2 regions of the Pseudoxanthomonas sp. CF385 genome follow, and region 2 is predicted to be linked to the other one. Evidence: predicted binding sites of a transcription regulator. Region 2 holds the regulator's gene; the other holds the start of a gene.
The links. The regulator FliA, encoded in region 2, starts transcription of late flagellar genes. The targets are predictions, from matches to a motif close to TAAAGTTTNNCNNNCNNNGGCCGATAA.

Region 1 (3,378 bases), on a different contig from region 2:
CAGGTCCAGCATCGCCAGGCTCAGGGTCTGGCCGCTGCGCAGTGCGCGCACCGACTCGCGCTTGAACAGTTCGTCGAAGCCACGGCGGTTCAGCGCATCCGTCAGCTGGTCGACGCGGACCAGCTCGGACACCGATTGCAGTTCGACTTCCAGGTCGGCCACGCGCTGCTCGGCGGCTTCCACTTCGCGGCGGGCCTCGATCAGGCTGTCGCGCGACCGCAACGCCTGCGCCTGCACCTCGGCGGTGTCCTGCAGGATGTCCTCCATCCGCTTGCCGAGCTCGGCGATGCTGCGGCTCTCGCGCACGGCCTGGGCATGGAAGCTGATGCGGTCGTGGAATTCGCCGGTGCTGTTGGCCATGCCGTCCAGGCGCTCGACGAAGGTGACCATCATTTCCTTCATCGAGGCCTTCGATTCGGCCAGCCCCTGCTTCAGCAGGCCCTGCTTGTAGATCACCTCGCGCAGGCCGGCGCGGGTCTGTTCCAGCGACGTGCGGTCCAGCGGACCGGCCAGCAGCTGGCGTACCGCGCCGATCTGGTCCTGCAGCCAGCTGCCGTCCTCGATCAGTTCGCCGACGTTCTCCAACAGCAGGTCGAACAGGCTGCGCATCAGTTCCTGCGCGTCGTTGACCTCATGCGTGCGCAGGCCGACCTGGACGCAGAGCTCCTTCAGCTCCGCGCCCAGCGGCTCCAGCGGCTGCGCCGGCTGCCACTGGCGCACCCGGTCGGCCAGCGCGTGCGCCTGCGGCAACAGGGCGGCGTCGTCGCGCAACAGGTGTTCGATGCCGCCGACGAGGAGCTGGTGGAGCAGGTCGCGCAACTGCCCGGCTTCCCCGGACAGCGGCTCGTCCTGGATCGTGCGGATGTACTTGTCGACGAGCTGGCGCATCGCGCGGCCGTAGCGCGGCCAGTCGCTGTCCGCGTGCGCGGACTGCAGGCGCTCGCCCATGCCCTGGAGTTCGCCGGGCAGGCCGGCGACGCCGTGGGCGAAGGCGGAGAGGAGCGCTGCGGGTTCTTCTGCATGCGCGAACAGCGCCTGCAGCTGCGCGCTGCTGATCGCCGGCCGCGACCTGGCCGCGCCCGTTGTGGCGAGTTCGTGCGACGTGGACGGGGTGGCCTCGCGCCGGCGCGACCAAAACCGGCGCAAGCCGCCAGAATTTCCGGAGTTGTCGTCGGCCACGTCAGCCATCGGAAGTCGCTCGCACGGCCATGGGCGGATGCCCGTCAGCCACCAGGGGATGCCGGGTTATCGGCCGGGATCGGCGGCGGTTGAGGGCGCGATGGAGGTCCGGCCCCACGGCGGTGGCGAAGCGTGACGGAGGCTGCGCCTCAGTCGGGCGTGGGGAAGCGCGCCAGGGCCTCTTCGATGATGGCCAGTTGGCCCGCGGCTTCCGCATTGCCGGCGGCCGCCGCCTGGCGCACCCGCGCGAGGTCCGGGTGGCTGACGATCAGCAGCAGGTTGCCGCAACTCGGGCAGGCGTAGTCGGTGACCGCGTCGTGCAGCTCCATCGCCATGCCGCGGCTGTCGCCTTCCCAGCCGCAGGGACAGCCCAGCGAGCGCTCGCGCCAGCCGTCGGCGAAATAGTCCTCGACCAGCTCGGCCATGGTCAGCGGCCCCGGCGCTGGACGAACAGCCAGTCCCACATCGGGGCGTACGCGTAGGTCGCGTCCCAGCTGTTGTGGTTGGCGTCGGGGAACTCGGTGTAGCGCGCATCGTGTGCGCCGACGGCCTTCAGGGCGGCGTCCATGCGGCGCGACTGCGACGGCGGGACCACGTCGTCCTTGCCGCCGTGGAAGATCCACACCGGCACGTCCTTCAGCCGTTGCGCGGTGGCGGCGAACGGATCGGCCGCGTTGGCGACGGTGTGGGCGCGCAGGCCGGGCCGCGCATCCGTCCAGTCGACGGTGACGCCGCCGCAGATCGGCACCAGCGCGGCGAAGCGGGTCGGCTGCTGGAGCGCGAGTTCCCAGGTGCCGTAGCCGCCCATCGACATGCCGGTCAGGTAAACGCGCGCCGGGTCGCCCTTGAACTCGCGCATCGCGGCAGCCAGCGTGGCGAACGCGATCGGGCCGGCGTCCTCGGTCCATTCCGTGTCTTCGGGCGCCTGCGGGAACACCACCAGCGCCGGGAAGTCCGCCGCGTGCTGGCGCAGGTAAGGCCCCAGCCCGGCCATGGTCTGCTTCACGCCGTCGCTGCCGCGCTCGCCGGAGCCGTTGAGGAAGAGCACCGTCGGCACCTCACCGGTGCGGAAGCGCGATGCGGGAACGAAGACCTGGTAGCGGTAGGTCTTGCCGTCCAGCGCGACCTCGCGCGAGACGAATTCACCGGTGGTCGAGGTGGGCATGGTCTGGCAGGCGCTCAACAGGATCAGCAACAGGGACGCGAAAGCGAAACGGACGGCAAGACGCATGGCGGGCGGGATCCGATGGCGACGACGCGGGCAGGATACCGCCTCGCGCTCACCCGCGCGTCCACAACCATGCCGTGAGCGCCGTGCCATGCAGCACCACCATCGCCCAGAACGCCACGCGATAGGCGGGCTTGCGCGACTTGTGGCGGAGCAGCTGCTGCGCGACCCATGCGCCAGGCCAGCCGCCGGCGAGCTCGAGCAGGTGCAGGGTGGATTCCGGCGTGCGCCAGCGACCTGTCTGCGCCGCATGTTTGTCCAGCGCATATGCCACGAAGGTAATCGCGGAGAGCCCCAGCACGACGAACACCGCTTCGAACGGAAGCCTGTCGCCGCGGATCGCCCAGCCGATGAGGAGCGCGTACAGCACCACCGTCGTCGCCCCGGTGAGTGGGGACGCGGGGCGCGGCGCTGCGGCGGCACGTGCGGCGGGCTTCGCTTGGCGCGAGACGGGAACCGTCCGCTGTACCGCCTGCGCGCGCCACTTGCCATCGGGCTGGCGCTGCGCGGTGAACTTCACCAGCTCACCGAGCTCGGGACGACGACCGTCGAGCCGATAGTCGCGCACGTGGAAGAACACGCGCGCGGGCTCGCCATCGACGGTTACGATGAAGCCGAAGCCGCGATCGTCGTTCCATTCGCTGACCTTGCCCAGTCGCTCCATGGGGGCTCAGTGCAGCAGGATCAGTGTCGCCAGGCCCAGGAAGCAGAAGAAACCCATCACGTCGGTGACCGCGGTGACGACGACGGTGCCGGCGACGGCGGGGTCGATGTTCATCCGCTTGAGCAGCAGCGGCAGCAGCACGCCTGCGGTGGCGGCCGCGCAGAAGTTCAGCACCAGCGCCATCGCGATCACCAGCGACAACAGCGGACTGCGGAACCAGACGAAGGCGATCACGCCGACGATGCCGCCGATCAGCACGCCGTTGATCAGCGCGACGCGGATTTCCTTCCAGAGCAGGATGCGCGCA
Region 2 (3,378 bases):
ATCCGCGCAGCACCCCGCCGATCCCCGCCGCGTTCCATCCGGTGCGCGTCATCGCCATCACCGGCGGCAAGGGCGGCGTGGGCAAGACCAACGTCTCCGTGAACCTCGCGATTTCGCTCGCCGAAATGGGCAAGCGCACCTTGCTGATGGACGCCGACCTCGGCCTGGCCAACGTCGACGTGCTGCTCGGCCTGTCGCCGAAGTTCACCCTCGCCGACCTCGTCGCCGGCCGCTGCCAGCTCGAAGACGTACTGCTGGAAGGCCCCGAAGGCCTGATGGTGGTGCCGGCCTCGTCGGGTTTCCGCCACATGGCCGAACTGACGCCGGCCGAGCATGTCGGCCTGGTCAATGTGTTCTCCGAACTGCAGCGTGCGCTCGACGTCATGGTCGTCGACACCGCCGCCGGCATCACCGACAGCGTGCTGACCTTCTGCCAGGCCGCGCAGGACACGGTCGTCGTGGTCTGCGACGAGCCGGCTTCGATCACCGACGCCTACGCCCTGATCAAGGTGCTGGCGCGCGAACGCGGCCTGGACCGCGTGCACGTCATCGCCAACATGGTCCGCGACCCCAACGAGGGCCGGAAGCTGTACGAGAAGCTGGCCCGCGTCTGCGAGCGCTTCCTCGGCGACGTCGCCCTGCACTACCTGGGCGCCGTGCCGCAGGACGATTGGCTGCGCCGCGCGGTGCAGCGCCAGCAGGCCGTCGTGAAGGCCTACCCGGGCAGCCCGTCGGCGCGCGCCATCACCGACATCGCCCGCGTGGCCGCCCGCTGGCAGCCGCCGCAGGGCGCGCGCGGCAACGTGGAGTTCTTCGTCGAACGCCTGATCCAGCGGGGGGTGGCCGCATGAACACCGCCGCCGCCCACTACCGCGCCGTGCAGCGCAGCGCCGCTACGGACTCCGTCACCCAGCACGCCGACCTCGTCCGCCGCATCGCCCACCACCTCGCGGCGCGCCTGCCGGCCAGCGTGGAGATCGACGACCTGATCCAGGCCGGCATGATCGGCCTGATCGAAGCCTCGCGCAGTTACGACGCCGAACAGGGCGCTTCGTTCGAAACCTACGCCTCGATCCGTATCCGCGGTTCGATGATCGACGAAATCCGCCGCGGCGACTGGGTGCCGCGCTCGGTGCACCGCCGCGCGCGCCAGGCTGCCGCCACCGTGCGCGAGATCGAACAGCGCACCGGCCGCGCCGCCATCGCCACCGAAGTCGCCTCGGCGATGGAGATGCCGTTGCCCGAATACCTGCGTCTGATGGAGGACGCCGCGCGCGGGCAGGTGCTCAGCCTGGAATCGCACATCGACGACCACGGCGAACCGAACACCGCCCGCACCGGTGGCCCGTCGCCGCAGCAGAACCTGGAGCGCAGCGAGTTCCGCCAGCAGCTGGTCAAGGCCATCGGCCACCTGCCGGAGCGCGAACAGCTGGTGCTGTCGATGTACTACGAGAAAGAACTCAACCTGAAGGAAATCGGTGCGGTGCTCGGCGTCAGCGAGTCCCGCGTCTGCCAGATCCACGGCCAGGCCATGGTCCGCCTGCGCGGCCGCCTGCAGGTGTTCGAGAAGGCCGACGCCGGCCTGGAAGACCAAGACTGAAGATTTCCCGCGGCCTGCCGATAAGGCTCCGGTAGGCCGCCGCGTGCAGCCCCTGCCCTGCCCTCGCCCCTGACCGGGCACGCTTTACTGGAGTTCGAAGTGACCGCCAACAAGAACATGCGCATCCTGATCGTGGACGATTTTTCCACCATGCGCCGCATCATCAAGAACCTGCTCAACGACCTGGGCTACACCAACACCGCCGAAGCCGAAGACGGCAACAGCGCGCTGACGGCCTTGGCGCAGGGCAGCTTCGACTTCGTGGTCACCGACTGGAACATGCCCGGCATGACCGGCATCGAGCTGCTGAAAGCGATCCGCGCCGACGAACGCTTCAAGACCCTGCCCGTGCTGATGGTCACCGCCGAGGCCAAGCGCGAGCAGATCATCGAAGCCGCACAGAACGGCGTGAACGGCTACATCATCAAGCCGTTCACCGCGCAGACGCTGGAAGAGAAGCTGGGCAAGATCTTCGAACGCCTGGGAGCCGCTGCCTGATGAACGCCGTCGCCGACATCACCGGGGCGCGCGCCGCGCTGGTGGAAAGGCTGCAGCACGCGCTCGATGCCCTGGAACAGGGCGACGAGGCCGGCTGGCGCCGCGAGCTGGACACCATCGCCGCCTGGCGCACGCAGCCGATGATGCAGGGCCTGGGTCGCCTCGCCCGCGAACTGGCGCAGACCCTGGGCGAACTGCCGCCGACCGACGCCGGCGAACTCGACGATGCCTGCTCGCGCCTCGACCACGTCGTCGAGATGACCGAACAGGCCAGCCACAAGACGCTGGACCTGGCCGAACAGTGCCGGGGCTACGCCACCCAGCTCAAGGGCACCGCGCTGTCGGCCGAACAGGCCGCGCTGGTGGACAGCATCGGCAAGGGCCTGTCGGAAATGGCGCTCGCCCAGAGCTACCAGGACCTTACCGGCCAGATCATCCGCCGGGTCGCCGGCATCGTCCGTCGCGTGCACGAGGGCTTCGGTGCGCTCGGGCTGCCGCCGCCGGAGAAGAAAGAGACTTCAGAACTCGCCGGTCCGGCCGTTGCTGGTCTTGACCGCAACGCGTTCTCGCAGGACGACGCCGACGACCTGCTCTCCGGCCTGGGCCTGTAGCCCACGGCCGGGCGCTGCGGAACCGGAGACCTGCCATGCGCCACCGTTCCGTCCATCGCCATCCCCTCCTCCTGCTGTTCGTCGGGCTGCTGCTGGCCTGCGATGCGATCGCGCGGCGCCTGACCGCGCGCCGCGCCGCCGCGCCACACCTGGTCCACCCCGCCCGCTGATCGACCGCTTCCGGTAACCGCCTGTCCATGTCCGCCGTCACGCCCGAAATCGCCGCCGACTTCCTGATCGAAGCCCAGGAAATCCTCGACCGCCTGGGCGAACAGCTGGTCACGCTCGAGCAGGACCCGACCGACAGCGAACAGCTCAACGCGGTCTTCCGTGGCTTCCACACGCTCAAGGGCGGCGCCGGCTTCCTCGGCATCCAGGCGATGGTCAATCTCTGCCACGCGGCGGAGGAGACCCTCGGCCTGGTGCGTGCCGGCCGGGCGACGCTGGAATCGCACCACTTCGACGCCGCCCAGCAGTCGCTGGACTACCTGCAGCAGATGCTGGACGCGATCGGCGCCGGCGAAGAACCGCCGCACGCACCGCAGGCGCTGATCGACCAGTTCGACGTGAATGGCGGCGCACCCGTCGCGACGCCTGCCGCCGCAGTGGCCGTGGCGCCCGCCGCCGGCGATCTGATCAGTGACGACGAGTTCGAAGCCTTGCTCGACC

Region 1: the regulator FliA is predicted to act here: its motif matches at 1,246-1,272, upstream of BLT45_RS13220 (GGDEF domain-containing protein).

The regions. Positions count from the first base shown of each region.
Region 1 covers NZ_FNKZ01000002.1:634,475-637,852, reverse strand. Annotated here, with positions in the region: gene BLT45_RS13220 (GGDEF domain-containing protein) at 1-1,188, opposite strand, end outside; gene BLT45_RS13215 (hypothetical protein) at 1,329-1,604, opposite strand; gene BLT45_RS13210 (carboxylesterase family protein) at 1,607-2,410, opposite strand; gene BLT45_RS13205 (DUF1294 domain-containing protein) at 2,460-3,071, opposite strand; gene mgtE (magnesium transporter) at 3,078-3,378, opposite strand, start outside.
Region 2 covers NZ_FNKZ01000003.1:181,353-184,730, forward strand. Annotated here, with positions in the region: partial or broken gene BLT45_RS16260 (MinD/ParA family protein) at 39-851, shown strand; gene BLT45_RS16265 (RNA polymerase sigma factor FliA) at 848-1,600, shown strand; gene cheY (chemotaxis response regulator CheY) at 1,718-2,098, shown strand; gene BLT45_RS16275 (protein phosphatase CheZ) at 2,098-2,709, shown strand; gene BLT45_RS18635 (hypothetical protein) at 2,745-2,879, shown strand; gene BLT45_RS16280 (chemotaxis protein CheA) at 2,907-3,378, shown strand, end outside.